Regions from separate parts of the Streptomyces sp. PsTaAH-124 genome, predicted to be linked through region 1. Evidence: riboswitches for the same ligand, from Rfam matches in the RefSeq annotation. Region 1 holds a riboswitch; each other region holds the start of a gene.

Region 1 (6,362 bases):
GCGCCCCAGCCCAGGGCGGCCGGGCTGAACGAGGCGCCGAGCACCGGCCACAGCAGCAGCTCGACCGCGAGCGAGGCCGGGGCCGCGACCAGCACGGTGCGCAGCACATGGGCCTTGCGGGCGCCGAGGCCGCCGAGGAAGTCGGCGCAGCCGTAGGCGAGAGAACTGCCCAGGGCCAGCAGCAGAGCGATCACGGTCCATCCCTTACCATCAGTGGAACGACCAGACCGTACAACGGACCGACCGGGATATGTCAACCGAATGACCGTACGGTCCGATGTACCGACCGGCAGTGGCCGGTCGTAGAGACAGTCGCAGAGAGGTGATCGGATGGCCGAGACAGAGGCGGCCCTGCGGACGCTCGCGCACAACGTGCGCACGGCCCGCACCCGCGCCGGGCTGTCCCTGGACGAACTCGGCCGCCGCGCCCAGGTCAGCAAGGGAGCCCTGGTCGGCCTGGAGAAGGCCCAGGGCAATCCGAACTTCGCCACCCTGGTCCGGCTGGCCGACACCCTCGGTGTCCCGGTCTCCGCGCTGGTGGAGGGGCCGGGCGAGGAGCGGGTGCGCGTCGTGGCCGCCGAGGACGTCGCTCCGCTGTGGTCCGGCGAGCACGGCGGCGAGGCCCGGCTGATGCTCACCACCCCGGGGGCGGCGCCGGTCGAGGTCTGGCGCTGGCGGCTCGAACCCGGCGAGGAGTACCCGAGCCATCCGCACCAGGCCGGGGTCATGGAGACCGTCAGTGTGACCCACGGCCGGATGGTCCTCGTCGTCGACGGCACCGAACACCCCGTCGCCGCCGGGCAGACGGCCGCCTTCCGCGGCGACCTCCCGCACACCTACCGCGGGTCCGGCACCGGGAGCTGCCATCTGGTCATGACGGTCCAGCTCCCGCCGGGGGCGGGGGCGGGGGCGGAGACGACTGCGGGTACGGGTACGGGCATCGGCTGATCGCCTAGCCCGGTCACCCGGTCACGCGGTCACGGCCGCGAACGGGCCGCCCGCGCCGAAGGCGAGCCGGGTGAAGTGGTGGGCGATGCGGTGGTGGGCCTCCGGGCCGGGGTGGATCCCGTCCGGCAGCGGGAACTCGGCGTGGTCCCGCTCGCCGTACAGCTCACGGCCGTCGAGGTGGTACAGGTGCGGGTCGTCGGCCTGCCGCTCGGCGACGATCCGGGCCAGCTCGGCGCGGATCACGGTGAGCGTGAGGCGTCCGGCGGCGCGTTCGGCCGGGTCGCCGGTGGCCCGGAAGCGCAGGGTGCCGTCCGTGAAGTCGGACATCAGGGGGCCGGGCGTGTCCTCTTGGACCGGGCACAGCAGGGGCGAGACGACCAGCAGCGGAGCGGTCGGATGGCCCTCGCGGACCGTGTCGAGGAAGCCGTGCACCGCGGGACCGAAGGCACGCAGCCGCATCACGTCGCCGTTGACGATGTTGATGCCGATCTTGACGCTGATCAGGTCGGCCGGGGTGTCGCGCATCGCGCGGGCGGTGAACGGGTCGAGCAGCGCGCCGCCGCCGAAACCCAGGTTGACCAGGTCCACATCGCCCCCGGCGGCGGCCAGGGCGGTCCAGGTGCCCGTCGGATGGGTGGCGTTCGAGCCGTGGCTGATGGAGCTGCCGTGGTGCAGCCACACCCGGCGCCCCCGGTCCGGCGCCGGCTCCACGGGGGCGTCGGTGCGCAGGGCGATCAGCTCGGTGGTCTCCGTGTGCGGGAGCCAGATCTCGATGTCCTTGTCGCCCTCGGGCAGGCCGGTGAAGCGGGCGGTGCCCATGGGCCCCTCCCGCAGTTCGGCCGCCTGGGTGACCATGTCGGTGATGACACGGACGTTGCCGCCGGGCACCGTCGCCTGGGCGGTGAGCCGGCCGTCGGCCAGCAGGTCGTACACGCCGTCCGCGGGCGGCGGGACACCGGCGTAGACGCGCTTGGTGGGGAGCGTGTCCAGCTCGATGTCCGTGGCGCGGGTGCGGAAGACCAGCCGTACGCCGGAGGGCTGGGACTCGGCCATGGCGAGCTGCGCGTCGGGGATCTGGCGGCGGGCGCGGGCGGGCAGCCGGTGGGGCAGCAGTCCGTGCGCGGTCTCCTCCAGATCGAGGAAGCCGCGCAGGAGGTCCGCGGTGACGGGGGTGGTGATCCGGTCGTACGGGGGGTTCATGGGGGCCGCTCCGGTTCTGTACTGCCTGACTGCCTGAGGTACTGCTTGTTGCCTGCTGCCTGAGAGTCGTGGAGTTTTCCCTAAGACTTTTAGGCAATTACTTAAATACTGTAGCCCAAAGCCATGAGAGGTACGGCCCGCCGGGGTGGTGCACGCGTCTCAGCGCGACATCCGCATGGTGGACGTGATCCCCCGCCGCCGGGAACCGACCCGTAGGGTGTGCCGTGCAGCTGGTTCGCCCCGTCCGCCAGGCGGGATGCGTCGCAAGAGGGAACCCGGTGGGAATCCGGGACTGCCCCGCAGCGGTGAGCGGGAACGACCGCCGTCATACGCACTGGGCCCCGGACGGGGCCTGGGAAGCGACGGCCAGTAGGTGTCCCCCTCGTACGGATCCGGTCGGATCGGTACGGCGAGGACGGGCCCGCGAGTCCGAAGACCTGCCAACTGCCCGCGCGTGAACCACTCGCGCGCGGACATCCCGGTGACCTCGAGGGCGGGTCGGCGCACACATCGGACGGACGGCCGCACGCCGTGACCCTCCGGTGCCGTGACCCTTCGCGCTCTCGTCCCGTCCCCGGGATCTCAGGGATTCATCTCGCGAAGGAGATCTCCGTGACCACCACGTCCCCAGCCGCGGCAGCACGGGCCACCGTGTACGGCCACCCCCGCCAGGGACCGGACCGGGAACTGAAGAAGGCCGTCGAGGGCTACTGGAAGGGCCGTGTCGACGCCGACGCCCTCCGGGCCACCGCCGCCGAACTGCGCCGCGCCACCTGGCAGTCGCTGGCCGAGGCCGGTGTCGGCGAGGTCCCGACCGGCGACTTCTCGTACTACGACCACGTGCTGGACACCACCGTCATGGTGGGCGCGATCCCGGCCCGGCACCGGGACGCCGTGGCCGCCGACGCGCTGGACGGCTACTTCGCGATGGCGCGCGGCACCCAGGACGTCGCTCCGCTGGAGATGACCAAGTGGTTCGACACCAACTACCACTATCTGGTGCCGGAGTTGGGCCCGGACACGGTGTTCACGGCGGACTCCGCCAAGCAGGTCGCCGAGCTGAAGGAGGCCCTCGCGCTCGGCCTGACGGCCCGTCCGGTCCTCGTCGGCCCCGTCACCTACCTGCTGCTGGCCAAGCCCGCGCCGGGCGTGGCCGCCGACTTCGACCCGATCACGCTGCTGGACCGGCTGCTGCCGGTGTACGCCGAGGTGCTGGCCGACCTGCGCGCGGCGGGCGCCGAATGGGTGCAGCTCGACGAGCCCGCGCTGGTGCAGGACCGGACCCCGGCCGAGCTGAACGCCGCCGGGCGCGCCTACCGCGACCTCGGCGCCCTCACCGACCGGCCCCGGCTGCTGGTCGCGTCCTACTTCGACCGCCTCGGCGACGCCCTGCCGGTGCTGGCCAAGGCCCCCGTCGACGGACTCGCGCTGGACTTCACCGGGCCCGCAGCGGCCAACCTGGACGCGCTCGCCGCGGCCGGCGGGCTGCCCGGCAAGCGGCTGGTCGCCGGTGTCGTGGACGGCCGCAACATCTGGGTCAACGACCTCGCGCACTCGCTGTCCGTGCTCGGCACCCTGCTGGGCCTGGCCGACCGCGTCGACGTCTCCGCGTCCTGCTCCCTGCTCCATGTGCCCCTGGACACCGCGCCGGAGCGGGACATCGACCCGCAGATCCTGCGCTGGCTGGCCTTCGCGCGGCAGAAGACGGCCGAGGTCGTCACCCTCGCCAAGGGCCTCGCCCGGGGCACCGACACCATCGCCGCCGAACTCGCCGCCAACCGTGCCGACCTGGCCTCCCGCGAGCAGTCCCCGCTCACCCACGACCCGGCCGTGCGCGCCCGCGCCGCCGCCGTCACCGAGACGGACGCCCGCCGCGGGCAGCCGTACGCCGAGCGGGTCACCGCCCAGCGCGCCCGGCTCGGACTGCCGCTGCTGCCCACCACCACCGTCGGCTCCTTCCCGCAGACCCCCCAGCTGCGCACCGCCCGCGCCGACCTGCGGGCCGGACGGACCGGCACGGCCGAGTACGAGGAGCGCATCAGGGCCGAGATCCAGGAGGTGATCTCCTTCCAGGAGAAGACCGGCCTGGACGTCCTGGTGCACGGCGAGGCCGAACGCAACGACATGGTGCAGTACTTCGCCGAGCAGCTCACCGGCTACCTCGCCACCCAGCACGGCTGGGTCCAGTCGTACGGCACCCGCTATGTCCGCCCGCCGATCCTGGCCGGTGACATCTCCCGCCCCGAGCCGATGACGGTGCGCTGGACGACGTACGCTCAGTCGCTCTCCGACCGGCCGGTCAAGGGCATGCTCACCGGACCGGTGACCATGCTCGCCTGGTCCTTCGTGCGCGACGACCAGCCGCTGGGCGACACCGCGCGGCAGGTCGCCCTCGCCCTGCGCGACGAGGTGAACGACCTGGAGGCGGCGGGCACTTCGGTCATCCAGGTGGACGAGCCCGCGCTGCGCGAGACGCTGCCGCTGCGCGCCGCCGACCGGCCCGCCTATCTGGCGTGGGCCACGGAGGCGTTCCGGCTCACCACGTCCGGGGTCCGTCCGGACACCCAGGTCCACACCCACATGTGCTACGCCGAGTTCGGGGACATCGTCGCCGCCATCGACGACCTCGACGCCGATGTCATCAGCCTCGAAGCGGCCCGCTCGCACATGCAGGTGGCCCGGGAACTCGCCGCGCACGGCTATCCGCGCGAGGCCGGTCCCGGTGTCTACGACATCCACTCGCCGCGGGTGCCGAGCGTGGAGGAGGCGGCCGAACTGCTGCGCGCCGGTCTCGGGGCCATCCCCGCGGAGCGGCTGTGGGTCAACCCGGACTGCGGTCTGAAGACCCGCGCCTGGCCGGAGACCCGCGCCTCCCTGGAGAACCTGGTCGCCGCGGCCCGCCGGGTGCGCGCCGAACTGGGCTAACCGGCGGCGGGGAGTCCCGGGCCGTCCCGGTCCCCGGCCTCCCCCGTCTTCGACGGTACGCGCGCCCGCTCCGGCTCACCGGCCGGGGCGGGCGCGTCGGCGTCCGGGGCTCCGGCCGCGGCGGGGTCGGGGGCAGGGTCGGGGGCGGCTGCGATCGGGGCCGGGGCAGGCGCGGATCCGGCCTGCCGGGGCCCGGCGAAGCGGACCGGGGCGCGGAACCTGGCCCGGCGGGCGGCCCGCCGGAAGGTGGTCAGCACGGCGGGTCCCGCCAGCAGGACGCACACGAAGTTGGTGACCGCCCGGCCGGTGTCCCAGCCCAGCGAGGTGGCCAGGTCGAAGGCGAGGTAGCGGTGCCACTGCTCGGTGAAGGGCAGGCCGGGCAGATAGGCGATGGAGCTGTTGGGGTCCAGGGAGAAGGGCCAGAAGGACAGGTTGAGCAGGAACCCGAAGAGATACCCGGACAGGGAGCCGTAGACGGCGAGCAGCAGCACCTCGCGGCGGCCGGTGGCCCGGGGCAGGAATCCGGCGAGCATTCCGACGAAGGCGCAGCCGAACATCTGGTACGGCATCCACGGTCCGACCCCGCCGGTGATCAGCGCGGAGGTGAACAGCGAGGTGCAGCCGAGGACGAAGCCGAACCCGGGGCCGTAGACCCGCCCGGCCAGGACGAGGACGAAGAAGACCGTCTCGATCCCGGCGGTGCCCGCGCCCAGCGGACGCAGGGCCGCGTTCACGGCGGAGAGCACGCCCAGCATGGCGAGCGCCTTGGAGTCGATGCCGCCCTCGGCGATCTCTGAGAGGACCACGCACAGGATGAGCACCAGCAGCACGCCGAAGATGAGCACGGGCGCGTAGTTGGAGCCGAAGCGGCCGGGCGCGACGACGAACGGCCAGAAGAAGGCGACAAGGCCGAGCAGCGCGGCCAGCGTCACCACGGCACCGACCCGCGGGGTCAGCCGGATCGCGGACTTCATCCCGCCGCCTCCTCGGCCAGGGCCTGTTCGACCTGATCGACCGTCAGGTAGGCGAGCGGCGCGAGGACTTTGGCGGTCTGCGGGGCGAACACGGGCGAGGAGACGATGACTTCGGCCGTGGGACCGTCCGCGACGATGTCTCCCTCCGCCATGACGACGACCCGGTCGGCGGCGCGGGCGGCGAACTCCACGTCATGCGTGGAGATGACGACCGCCCGCCCTTCGGCCGCCAACGCGTCGACGACGGCGATGAGTTCGCTCTTCGCCCGGTAGTCGAGGCCACGGGTCGGCTCGTCCAGCAGGAGGTTCCGGGGC
Region 2 (6,362 bases), on a different contig from region 1:
GTACGGCGCGGCCCCCGCCCGGGGCCGCCCGTGGGTCCTGTCGCGTCCGAAGGAGAACCCGATGACCACCCTCGCACCGCCCCGGCCCGTCCGTGTCCTCGCCGCTCCCGGCCCCCGGCACGAGGAGATCCTGACCCCCGGCGCCCTGGACTTCGTCGGCCGGCTGGCCGCCGCGTTCGCGGAGCGCCGGCGCGACCTGCTGAAGGAGCGGCGGCGCCAGGCGATGCGGCTGGCGTCGGGCTCCCCGCTCGGCTTCCCCATGGTGACCGCCGCCGTGCGCGCCGACCCGTTCTGGCGGGTCGCGCCGCCCGCGCCCGGTCTGGCCGACCGGCGGGTGGAGATCACCGGGCCGCCGGACCGCCGGACGGCCGTCGAGGCGCTGGCCTCCGGCGCCCAGGTGTGGACGGCCGACTTCGAGGACGCCACCGCACCGCTGTGGGACAACGTCGTGGGCGGGCAGCTGACCCTGCTGGACACCGTCGAGGGCCGGATCGGCCCGCCCGCACCCGGCGGCGGGGAGCACCGGGCGGGCGGCGGCCGGATCCCCACCGTCATGGTCCGCCCGCGCGGCTGGCACCTGGACGAGGCGCACCTGGAGCACGACGGCGCGCCGGTGCCCGCCGCCCTGGCCGACTTCGGCCTGTACTTCTTCCACTGCGCCCGGCGGCGGACCGAGGACGGGAGCGGCCCGTACTTCTCGCTGCCCAAGCTGGAGAACCGGTACGAGGCACGGCTGTGGAACGACGTGTTCCTGCTCGCCCAGGAGCTGCTGGGCATCCCCCGGGGCACCGTCCGGGCCACCGTGCTGATCGAGACGGTCACCGCCGCCTTCGAGATGGAGGAGATCCTCCACGAGCTGCGCGAGCACGGTGCGGGTCTGACCGCGGGCCGCCGGGACTACCTGTTCAGCCTCGTGCGCACCTTCGGCCACCGCACCGACTTCCTGCTGCCGGAGCGCGCGGGGGTGCCGATGACGGCGCCGTTCCTGCGGGCGTACACCGAGCTGCTGGTGCGCACGTGCCACCGGCGCGGCGCGCATGCCGTCGGCGGGCGGGCGGCCCAGGTGCCGGGCGCGGACGCGGCGGCGCGCGAGGCGGCCGTCGCGGCGGTCCGGCTGGACAAGGAGCGGGAGGCGGAGGACGGCTTCGACGGGTCCCAGGTGGCCTGTGCCGAGCTGGTCCCGGTCTGCCGGGAGGCGTTCGACGGGGTCCTGGGCGAGCGGCCGCACCAGCTCGACCGCACCCGCGAGGACGTCGAGGCGGGCGCCGCCGAGCTGCTGTCGGTGCGGCGGATCAGCGCCCCGCCGACCCCGGAGGGGGTGCGCACGGGCGTCGCCGTCGCGCTGCGCTGCTTCGCTGCCTGGCTCGGCGGGCGGGGCACCGTCGTCGTGGACGGGCTGCTGGAGGACACGGCCACCGCCGAGGTCGCCCGGACGCAGATCTGGCAGTGGCTGCGGCACCGGGTGGTCGACCGGGAGACGGTGCTGCGGATGCTCGACGACGAGCTGGCAGCACTGGGCGCCGCCTACCCGTGGGCGCCGCTGGAGGAGGTGCGCGCGCTGTTCGAGCGCACCGCGCTCGCCGGTGAGCTGCCGCTGTTCTTCACCCCCGACGCGTACGCGCGCCACCTGGTGCGCCGTACGGGCGCCGGGGGGTGCGAGCGGGGATGAGCCTGCGGCCGGACTGAGGGGTCCGGGCGCGGCGCGTACCGAGGGGTGCGCGACGGCACCGGTGCGGTGAGGGCCGCGGCGGTGCCCCGGGAGACGGGCGGGAAGCGCGGGTACGGCGCTTCCCGCCCGTGCCGTTTCCGGGTCCGCGCGCCGTGCGCCGCCGCCACCGCGACAGGGCTTAGGTATACCTAAGTTTTCCCGAAGACACAACATCTGGGGCTGTGCACCACGGCAGCGTTCTAGATGTAGTGTTGGCCGTGCTGGTGGTTCGCCAGGCACTCCGGTGCCCGGCGAGGCAAGAGGGAACCCGGTGGGAATCCGGGACTGCCCCGCAGCGGTGAGCGGGAACGACCGCCGTCATACGCACTGGACCCGGTGGACCGGGCCTGGGAAGCGACGGCCAGTAGACGTCTCGTACGACACGAGACACGCCCGCGAGTCCGAAGACCTGCCACCGGTGCGTACGCCGACGAGCGGCGTGCGTGCTCCGAGGCCCCGAGGGAGGGCCGCGTGGCAGCAGCACGGACCCGGGTCCGGCGTGCCCTTCTTCCGCCGCCGCCCGGCCCCGCCGTACGCGCCGCGACGCTCCTCCTCCCCCGGTCCTCGGACAGGGACGGGAACGAGCGAGAGGAGCGGCGGTCGATGAGCGGCCTCGTGTATTTCTCCAGCGTCTCGGAGAACACCAAGCGCTTCGTGGAGAAGCTGGGTCTGCCCGCCACGCGCATCCCCCTGCATCCGCACCGCGACGGCCTGCCGCGGGTGACCGGGCCGTATGTGCTGATCACGCCGACCTACGGCGGCGGCGAACGCGCCGGGGCGGTCCCCAGGCAGGTGATCCGCTTTCTGAACGTCGAGGCCAACCGCGCGCTGCTGCGCGGGGTCATCGCGTCCGGCAACACCAACTTCGGCGCGGACTACTGCCTGGCCGGACGGGTGATCGCGGCGAAGTGCGGGGTTCCGGAGCTGTACCGATTCGAACTGCTGGGCACGGAGCGCGACGTCCGTGCCGTGAGGGAAGGACTGAGGACGTTTTGGACACGACACTCATCGGCGGCGGCGTGATCACCGCCCAGCGCGAGTCGGTCGGTACGCGCAAGGACTACCACGCGCTCAACGCCCTGCTGAACATGTACGACTGCGACGGCCGCATCCAGTTCGACAAGGACCGCGAGGCCGTACGCCAGTACTTCCTCCAGCACGTCAACCCGAACACGGTGGTCTTCCCCACCCTCAAGGAGAAGATCGACCACCTGATCGAGAACGACTACTACGAGGAAGCCCCGATCCGGCGCTACGACTGGGAGTTCGTCAAGGGCCTGTACCGGCGGGCGTACGCCCACGAGCACCGCTTCCGCACCTTCCTCGGCGCGTTCAAGTACTACACGTCGTACACGCTCAAGACCTTCGACGGCTCCCGCTACCTGGAGCGCTACGAGGACCGGGTGGCCGCGACCGCGCTGTTCCTCGGCGCCGGGGACGAGGCGCTGGCGTCCCGGCTGGTGGACGAGATGATGACCGGCCGCTTCCAGCCGGCCACGCCGACCTTCCTCAACGCGGGCAAGGCGCAGCGCGGCGAGCTGGTCTCCTGCTTCCTGCTGCGCGTCGAGGACAACCTGGAGTCCATCGGCCGGGGCGTCAACTCGGCGCTCCAGCTGTCCAAGCGCGGCGGCGGGGTGGCGCTGCTGCTGACCAACCTGCGCGAACAGGGCGCCCCGATCAAGAAGATCGAGAACCAGTCCTCCGGGGTGGTCCCGGTGATGAAGCTGCTGGAGGACTCCTTCTCCTACGCCAACCAGCTCGGCGCGCGCCAGGGCGCGGGCGCGGTCTACCTGCACGCCCACCACCCGGACATCATGCGGTTCCTGGACACCAAGCGGGAGAACGCGGACGAGAAGATCCGCATCAAGACGCTGTCGCTGGGCGTGGTCGTCCCGGACATCACCTTCGAACTGGCCAAGCGCAACGAGGACATGCACCTGTTCTCGCCCTACGACGTGGAACGCGAGTACGGCAGGCCGCTGGCCGATCTCTCCGTCAGCGAGCACTACGACGACCTGGTCGCCAACCCGCGCATCCGCAAGACCACGCTCAGCGCCCGCGAGTTCTTCAAGACGATCGCGGAGCTTCAGTTCGAGTCGGGCTACCCGTATCTGCTGTTCGAGGACACCGTGAACCGGGCCAACCCGATCCCGGGCTGGATCAACATGTCCAACCTGTGCTCGGAGATCCTCCAGGTGAACACGCCGAGCACGTACGACGCCTCGCTCGGCTACGAGACCGTCGGCCGGGACATCTCCTGCAACCTGGGCTCGCTGAACATCGCCGCCGCCATGGCCTCCCCCGACCTCGGCGCGAGCGTGGAGACAGCGGTGCGCGGTCTGACGTCCGTCTCCGACCAGTCGCACATCGACGCGGTGCCGTCCGTGGCACACGGCAACGACCTCTCGCACTCCATCGGCCTGGGCCAGATGAACCTGCACGGCTACCTCGCCTCGCAGCGCATCCACTACGGCAGCGAGGAGGGCGTCGACTTCACCGACCTGTACTTCTACACGATCGCCTACCACGCGCTGCGCGCCTCGAACCGGATCGCGATCGAACGCGGCACCGCCTTCGACGGGTTCGAGAAGTCCGCGTACGCCGACGGCTCGTACTTCGACCAGTACACCGAGCGGGCCTGGGAGCCGGCCACCGCGCGGGTGCGGGAGCTGTTCGCCGACGCGGGGATCGCGCTGCCCACGCAGGACGACTGGCGCGAGCTGAAGCGGTCAGTGCGGGAGCACGGCATCTACAACCAGTACCTCCAGGCCGTGCCGCCGACCGGGTCCATCAGCTACATCAACGACTCGACCGCCTCCATCCACCCGATCGCCTCCAAGGTGGAGATCCGCAAGGAGGGCAAGCTCGGCCGCGTCTACTACCCGGCGCCGCACATGGACAACGACAACCTGGAGTACTTCCAGGACGCGTACGAGATCGGCTACGAGAAGATCATCGCCACCTACGCGGCGGCCACCCGCCATGTCGACCAGGGGCTCAGCTGCACGCTGTTCTTCCGGGACACGGCCACCACCCGCGACCTCAACAAGGCGCAGATCCTCGCCTGGCGCCAGGGCATCAAGACGCTCTACTACATCCGGCTGCGCCAGGAGGCCCTGGAGGGCACCGAGATCGAGAACTGCCTGTCCTGCACCCTGTGACCCCCTCGCACGCCCCGTTCACGAAAGCACCCCGATGACCACCACCCCCGCCCCGCTGACCGAGATCTCGGTCACCCCGCCGGCCTTCCGCCAGGACCCGGCCGCCCGGCTGCGCCCGGTCAACTGGAACCGCGTCACCGACGAGAAGGACCTGGAGGTGTGGAACCGGCTCACCGCCAACTTCTGGCTGCCCGAGAAGGTGCCGCTCTCCAACGACGTGGGCGCCTGGCAGCAGCGGCTCACCGCGGACGAACGCACCCTGACCATGCGGGTGTTCACCGGTCTGACCATGCTCGACACCGTGCAGGCCACGGTCGGCGAGATCGTCCAGATCCAGGACGCGCGCACCGAGCACGAGCAGGCCGTCTACACCAACATCGCCTTCATGCAGGCCGTGCACGCCCGCAGCTACTCCTCGGTGTTCTCCACCCTCTCCAGCACCCCGGAGATCGACGACGCCTACCGCTGGGCGGTGGCCAACGACGTCCTCCAGCAGCGCTGCAAGACCGTCCTCGCGCACTACTACGGCGACGACCCGCTCAAGCGGAAGGTCGCCTCCACGCTGCTGTCGTCGCTGCTGCTGTACGCGGGCTTCTATCTGCCGCTGCACTTCTCCACGCACGCGCTGCTCACCAACACCGCCGACATGATCCGGCTGATCCTGCGCGACAAGGCGGTGCACGGCTACTACTCCGGCTACAAGTTCCAGCGCGGCCTGGAGCGGCTGACGGCGGCGGGCCAGGAGGAGATGCGCGCCTTCACCCACGCGCTGCTGGAGGAGCTGTACGAGCTGGAGCTGCGCTACTCGGGCGAGCTGTACGAGCCGCTGGGCCTGATGGACGACGTGGCCGTCTTCGTCCGCTACAACGCGAACAAGGCGCTGATGAACCTCGGTTACCCGGCCCGCTTCGACGCCGCGGAGACCGAGGTCAACCCGGAGATCCTGGCGGCGCTCTCGCCGGGCGCGGACGAGAACCACGACTTCTTCTCCGGTTCCGGCTCCTCGTACGTCATGGGCAAGGCGGAGAACACCTCCGACGACGACTGGGACTTCTGAGAGGCTCATATGTCCGGCAACCCCCAGGTGCCCGCTCCCCGGGCGGGCACCGCGCCGCACGGCGCCTGCGTCCTGCTCAAGCACGGCGAGATCTTCCTCAAGGGCCGCAACCGGCACCTGTTCACCGAGCGGCTGCACGACAACCTGCGGATCGCGCTGCGCGGGATCGGCGGCTCGACCTGGATCAAGACCGCGCAGAACGTCACCGTGGTCGGCGGGCAGGTCCCGCAGGACGCGCTGGTGGAGCGGGCGCGCCGGGTGATCGGCTTCAACTCCGTCGAACCGGCCCTGCGGGTGCCCAGCACCCTGGAGGAGATCACCCGGACGGCCGTCGCGGAGCTGCGCGCGGCCGGTGCCGAGCGGCCCGGACTCGGCTTCGCGGTCCGGGCCCGGCGCCGGGACAAGCAGTTCCCGCTGACGTCGTCGCAAGTGGCGG
Region 3 (6,362 bases), on a different contig from region 1:
CGCACGCTGATGGCCACGCCGAGCAGGGTGTTCATCGGCGGGTGGCCGGGCGGGAACCCGGCGGACTCCGGATGCCGGGAGATGTCGCGCACCCGCAGCGGCTCGGGGTGGTGGATCAGGTGGCCCAGCAGCCCCCGGCCCCGGGGCAGCTCCACGCCCTTCAGGTCCGCGAGTTCCTCCGCGCTCAGACCGAGCGGGATGAACTCGTCCAGCAGCCGCCCCTCCTCGTCGAGGACGCCCATGGCTCCGTAGCGCGCGCCGACCAGGTCCATGGCGGTGCGCACGATACGGCGCAGCACCCTGGGCAGTTCCAGGTCCCCGGTGATGTCGACGACGGCCTGGAGGAGTTCCTGAAGGGTGCTCTGGGCACGGGCCAGGGCGTGCAGTTGCTCGCCGATGCGGTTCAGGTCGGAGCTGAGCGGAAGGCCGAGCAGTGAGGCGTACGGGTCCTCCCCCGCCGCGTCGCGTGTCCGCGGCTCCTCGTCCCCGTCCCGTGGCCCGTTCCGGTCGTCCGCCATCACCGCTCCGCCGTCCTCCGCCGTCCGCCGCCCGCAGTCCGCTCCGGGCGACCCTCGCGCCCGGCCGTGGTCCGGCCCGTCGCCCGGACCGACTCCGACATATGAACCGCGGACCTGCTCCCACCGCCCGGCGACGGGCCCGCACGCCGCGCGGGGACACCCTATCGGCCCCCTCTTCGGGGCGCGGCGGGGGCGGGGCCGGGGCACCGGGGCGCGTCGGCCGGCGCCCCGGCCGCCGTGTCCGCGCACGGGGACACGGCGGGCCGGAAGAGGACCGGAAAGAGGCCGGAAGGGGGCCGGAGGAGGGGCGGTGACGGTGTGTGCGTGGTGGGGGGAGGTGCGTCGGCGGGTCAGGAGGCCGGGACGCTCGCCCGGGGCCGTCCGGGGGCGCGCAGTGCCTTGTGGGCGAGGGCGTCGGTCAGGGCCTGCATGGCGGCGACGACGACACTGGCGTGCACACCGGTCGTGGTCCACTCCCGTTCGGCGTCGCGGGAGACGACGAGGACGCGGGTCAGCGCGGTGCCGTCCGCGGAACCGTCCGCGGAGCGCTCGGCCACCGCGTCCAGGACGCGGACGCTGTGGTCGGCGAGGCGGACCTCGTCGAGCCACGGCAGGTGCGGGGCGAGGGCCCGGCGCAGGGCCGCGTCGAGCGCTTCGAGGGGGCCGTTGCCCTCGGCGGTGGCGGTGGCCTCCCGGGTGCTCCGGCCGGTCGCCGGGGCGCTGCCGACCGTGCCGTCCATGCCGTCGTTCCCGTCCGTGCCCTCCGCGCCCTCCGCGTCGGGCAGGCTCAGCCGGACCATCGCCTCGGAGACGACCGCGCCGTCCGGGGCGCGGCGCTCCACGACCTGGTACGACAGGGGAGTGAAGGGCGGGAACGGGCGTCCCGGCCCGCCCTGGCCGCCGGGCTCGCCGGCCGTCAGTTCGTCGTGCAGGAGCAGTTCCAGGGAGGCGTCCGCCGCCTCGAAGGACCACCCGCCCGCCTCCAGACGCTTGATCCGGGCGACCGCCCGGGAGAGGGCTTCCAGGTCGTCGAGTCCGAAGCCGAGTTCCAGGCACTTGAGTTCCAGGCTGGTGCGCCCGGCCATCTCGCTCACCAGGATGCGGGTGCCGTTGCCCACGACGTCCGGGTCGATGTGGTGGTAGAGCGCGGGGTCCACCTTGATCGCGCTGGCGTGCAGGCCCGCCTTGTGGGCGAAGGCCGCCGCGCCGACGTAGGGCTGGTGCCGGTCGGGGCTGATGTGCGCGGTCTCGGCGAGGGCGTGGGCGGTGCGGGTCAGGTCGCCGAGCCGGGTGCGCGGCACCACCGGCATGCCGAGCTTGGTGGTGAGGTTGCCGATGACCGCGAACAGGTCGGCGTTGCCCGCCCGTTCGCCGTAGCCGTTGGCGGTGCACTGGACGTGGGTGGCGCCCGCCTCCACGGCGGCGATGGTGTTGGCCACGGCGCACCCGGTGTCGTCCTGGCAGTGGATGCCGATACGGAACCCGGTGCGGGCGGCGACCTCGCCGACGGTCTCGGCGAGCCGGCCGGGGAGCTGGCCGCCGTTGGTGTCGCACAGGACGGCGACGTCGGCGCCCGCGCCCATGGCGGCGTCCAGCACCCGCAGCGCGGTGGCGGGGTCGGCGGCGTAGCCGTCGAAGAAGTGTTCGGCGTCGAGGAAGACCCGGCGGCCCTCGGCCACCAGGAGGCGCACGGTGTCCCGGACCATCGCACAGTTCTCCGCCACGTCCGTGCGCAGCGCCCGTTCGATGTGCCGCCGGTCGGACTTGGCGACCAGGGTGATCACCGGGGCCCGGGAGTCGAGCAGGGCCCGTACCTGCGGGTCCTGTTCGGCGCTGCGGCCCGGCTTGCGGGTGCTGCCGAAGGCGACCAACGCGGCGTGCTTCAGGTGCAGTTCATCCGTCGCTCGGGCGAAGAACGCGGTGTCCTTGGGCAGTGCGCCCGGCCAGCCGCCCTCGATGAAGCCGACGCCCAGGGCGTCCAGGGTGCGGGCGGTGGTGAGCTTCTCCGCGACGGAGTAGGAGATCCCCTCGCGCTGTGCGCCGTCGCGGAGGGTGGTGTCGTAGAGATGGAAATCGTCGCCGAGGGGGGTGTCTGCCGGTGTGGTGCGGGTGTGAGCCACTGGGCGTCCTTCCTGGGGAGTTCCTGGGTCCGTGCGCGGCGGTCTACGGGAGCACGGTCCTACGGCGCGAGCGGTCGCCGTCCCAGGCGGCGCGGTTGACCGGTGCGGCGGGGAGGTCGCCGCGCAGCGCCGTCCCGAGCTGGGTGACCGCGGAGTCGGTCATCCGCACGATGGTCTCGGCGGTCAGTCCGGCGGTGTGCGGGGTGAGGATGACGCGCGGGTGGCTGAGCAGCGGGTGCCCGGCGGGCAGCGGCTCCGGTTCGACGACGTCGAGTCCGGCCGCCGCGATGTGGCCGCTCTCCAGCGCGGCGACCAGCGCCTCGGTGTCGAGGACGCCGCCGCGGGAGCAGTTGACGACGAAGGAGCCGCGCGGCAGCCGGGCGAGCTGGTCGGCGCCGATCATCTGCCGCGAGGTCGCGGTCAGGGCGGGCGCGAGCGCGAGGATCGTGGACCGGGACAGCAACTCGTCCAGGGAGGTGACGAGTTCGGCGCCGACCAGATGGGCGATGCGGGGATCGGCGTACGGGTCGTAGGCGAGTACGTCCGCGCCGAAACCGGCGGTCAGCTTCCGGGCGGTCTCGGCGCCGACGTAGCCGAGTCCGACGACGCCCACCGTCCTGCCGTGCAGTTCGTGGAGGCTGAGGTCGCTGCGCTGCCGCCAGGCGGAGCCGTCGCGGGTGGCCGGGTCGGCCCAGTGGAGCTGTTTGAGCGTGGCCAGGATCAGCATGACGATGTGTTCGCTGACCGGAATCCGGCCGAAACCGAGCTGGTTGACGACGAGGATCCCGAATTCGGTGGCCGCCTCGATGTCGACGTTGTCGGTGCCGAATCCGGAGGTGGAGACGACGGTGAGCCGGGGTGCCGCCGCGAGTATCCGGCGGCTGACTTTCTCGGGATAGCGCACCCAGAGCGCGTCGGCGTCGGCCACCGCCGACATCACCTCGGATTCCTCGGAGGAATCCACGACGACGACTTCGGCACCGAGGCCGCGCAGTCTGTCGGCGCCCGAGGAGTCGTACATCGGACGCCAGAGAACGATCTTTGTCACTTCTTCTCTTCCCATCCCCGGATGCTCACGCACGCGGAATCGGCGGTGTCTGAGGGGCGGTGCGCGGGCCACGCGGCACAGGTCGGCAGCGCAAGCGGCCACCGGGGCGGTCGGTTCGCGTGCGGTCACCGTGGAACGCGTGCGCGCGGGCACGCCGGATTCAGCCCCCGACGGAGCTAGGCGAGGATTGCGAATGCAGGCGCCGAAAGCGTGCGGCGCCCTGTCCCGGCATGCGGGAGATTCCCGTAACGCATCAGCACCATCCTCGTGGGCCTCGTCGTGACACCTGCGGGCGGCAATCTGACTTCCGGGGATTTCTCCCCGGTCACAGTGGCGGGACCGTGCCGGATTCTCACCGGCTTCCCCGCTTCGCAGGCACTGGTGATTCATGTATAGCAGCGGGCCCCGTTCCCCGGACCCCCCTACGGCCGCCGCGAACCCCCTATTCGGTACGGGAATTCCCGAGGGGTCGGGCGGAGCGCCGCCCGCCCGGGTGCCCGGCGGTCACACTCGGGCAAGCAGGGCGGCGAGCGGGGCCGGTACGTGTCCCGGCGCGAGGGCCTCCACGAGGACCCGGCCGTAGTGGATCTTGCGGCCCTTCTTGGTGCCGAGGAAGCGCCGCAGCCGCTGGTGCGCGGTGCGCTCGCGCTGCGCGGGCTGGTTCCCGAAGGTCCGCAGGGCGCGCAGGTCGCCCTCGTCCCGGATCAGTTCCTCGACGCGGGCGACACCCAGGGCGCGGACGAGTTCGTCCTCCAGGTCCGCCGCGCACACGAAGTACGCGTCCGGTGCCGCACCGGCCGGGGCGAGGGCGCGGGCGTAGTAGCGGCGCTCCCCCTCGTCGCACAGTCCGGTGAGACGCAGGCCGAGGCCGGTGGGGCCGAGGAGGCGGGCGAAGCGCCCGACGTTGGTGACACCGCCCATCGGCAGCACGCAGACGCCCTCGGCTGCCAGGTCCCGGCCGTCCCGGGCGGCCAGCGCGTCGACCGCCGCCGCATCGCTCGGCCCTTCGAGCAGGACGGCGGTCCGGACGGGCAGCAGCGCGGCCCGTTCGCGCGCGGGACCGCCGGGTCCGCCCGACGCCCACGCGAGGACCGCTTCCCGGAACGCGTCCATGTCAGCCATGGGAGGAGTCTCCGCCCCGCTCACGCCACCGTGCCAGAGGATTTCCCCGGCCCCGGACCCGGACCCGGCCTACGTGAGCGGCCCGGCGCCCGTGACCGGATAGGGCACGAAGGTGCTGCTGTGCTGGTCGATGAGCAGCGGGCGGCCGAGCGGTGGCGCGGCCCGCTGCGAGCAGTCGAGGCGTTCGCAGACGCGGCAGCCCATGCCGATGGGAGTGGCCGCCGCGGCGTTGCCGAGGTCCAGGCCCTCGGAGTAGACGAGGCGGTGGGCGTGGCGGATCTCGCAGCCGAGGCCGATGGCGTAGACCCGGCCGGGCTCGCCCCAGCCGCCGCGGTGCCGGGTGACGGCGCGGGCGGTCCACAGGTAGCGGCGCCCGTCGGGCATGGCGGCGATCTGCACATGGATGCGGCCGGGCACGGCGAACGCCTCGTACACGTTCCACAGCGGGCAGGTGCCGCCGCCCCGGGAGAAGTGGAAGTCGGTGGCCGACTGGCGCTTGGACATGTTGCCGGCCCGGTCGACGCGGACGAAGGAGAAGGGGACGCCGAGCAGCCGGGGCCGCTGGAGGGTGCTCAGCCGGTGGCAGACGGTCTCGTAGCCGACTCCGTAGTGGTCGGTGAGGCGTTCGATGTCGTAGCGGGCCTCCTCGGCCGCCGCGTGGAACGCGGTGTACGGGAGGATCAGCGCGGCGGCGAAGTAGTGGGCGATGCCGATGCGGGTCAGGCCGTGGGCCGGGGTGCCGGGGGCGAAGTCCTCGGCGGCCAGCCGGGCGAAGTCGTCGCCGTGTTCCAGCAGGGCGAGCTGGGTGGCCATGCGGAAGGCGCGGCGGCCGGGGCGCAGCCGCGGGGACAGGTGCAGGGTGCGGGTGCTCTCGTCGTAGTGGTGCAGCCGGTCGCCGGTCTCGGCGGCCAGGTGGACGCCGTGGGAGGCGGCGAGCCGGGCGGTGAGGGCGGCGGTCGTCTCGCCCGGCCGGACCCCGGTCCGCGCGGCCAGGTCCTCGGCGGCGAGGTCGGTGGCGTGCAGGTAGTTGCGCCGCCGGTAGAAGAAGTCCCGTACCTCCTCGTGCGGTGAGGAGGCGGGGGTGCGCGCGCCGTCCCGGCCGTCGGTGGCACCGGCCAGCCGCTCGGACAGCTCCTGGTTGCGGCGGCCGAGGTCCAGCAGCACCCGGGCCACGGCGGGCGTCCGGGAGGCGAGGTCGGCGAGATCGGCCGCGGTGACCCGGGACTCGGCGATCTCCCCGGCCAGCGCCTCACGCAGGTCGGCCACCAGCCGGGTGGTGTCGCGCTCGGAGAAGAAGCCCGGGTCGATGCCGAAGGTCTCGGTCAGCCGGAGCAGCACGGGCACGGTGAGCGGCCGGGAGTCGTGCTCCATCTGGTTCAGATAGCTGGGCGAGATGCACAGCACCCGGGCCAGTTCGGCCTGGCTCATCCGGCGGTCCTCGCGCAGCCGCCGCAGCCGGGCGCCCGCGTACGTCCTGCTCACCGCTCACTCCTCCGGGCCGACGGCACGTCCCGCCCAGCCTAGGCGAACCGGCGCCGTGCGCGGTCTTCGCAA

The links. A riboswitch is a leader RNA that binds a small molecule or an ion and turns the genes downstream of it on or off. The one in region 1 is predicted to bind cobalamin.
Region 2: another riboswitch for cobalamin. It lies ahead of nrdI (class Ib ribonucleoside-diphosphate reductase assembly flavoprotein NrdI); the one in region 1 lies ahead of metE (5-methyltetrahydropteroyltriglutamate--homocysteine S-methyltransferase).
Region 3: another riboswitch for cobalamin. It lies ahead of B086_RS39875 (NAD(P)-dependent oxidoreductase); the one in region 1 lies ahead of metE (5-methyltetrahydropteroyltriglutamate--homocysteine S-methyltransferase).

Annotation. Positions count from the first base shown of each region.
Region 1 is NZ_KB892159.1:153,539-159,900, forward strand. It holds gene B086_RS0105155 (EamA family transporter) at 1-194, opposite strand, end outside; gene B086_RS39195 (helix-turn-helix domain-containing protein) at 331-948, shown strand; gene B086_RS0105165 (SGNH/GDSL hydrolase family protein) at 970-2,148, opposite strand; cobalamin riboswitch at 2,363-2,608, shown strand; gene metE (5-methyltetrahydropteroyltriglutamate--homocysteine S-methyltransferase) at 2,761-5,073, shown strand; partial or broken gene B086_RS0105175 (ECF transporter S component) at 5,250-6,047, opposite strand; gene B086_RS0105180 (ABC transporter ATP-binding protein) at 6,044-6,362, opposite strand, start outside.
Region 2 is NZ_KB892165.1:115,005-121,366, forward strand. It holds gene B086_RS0112255 (malate synthase) at 62-1,669, shown strand; cobalamin riboswitch at 1,917-2,140, shown strand; gene nrdI (class Ib ribonucleoside-diphosphate reductase assembly flavoprotein NrdI) at 2,312-2,731, shown strand; gene nrdE (class 1b ribonucleoside-diphosphate reductase subunit alpha) at 2,728-4,869, shown strand; gene nrdF (class 1b ribonucleoside-diphosphate reductase subunit beta) at 4,904-5,926, shown strand; gene thiI (tRNA uracil 4-sulfurtransferase ThiI) at 5,936-6,362, shown strand, end outside.
Region 3 is NZ_KB892165.1:107,017-113,378, forward strand. It holds gene B086_RS0112225 (PP2C family protein-serine/threonine phosphatase) at 1-518, opposite strand, end outside; gene cimA (citramalate synthase) at 869-2,638, opposite strand; gene B086_RS39875 (NAD(P)-dependent oxidoreductase) at 2,682-3,686, opposite strand; cobalamin riboswitch at 3,959-4,111, opposite strand; gene B086_RS0112240 (TOPRIM nucleotidyl transferase/hydrolase domain-containing protein) at 4,191-4,808, opposite strand; gene B086_RS0112245 (short-chain fatty acyl-CoA regulator family protein) at 4,878-6,290, opposite strand.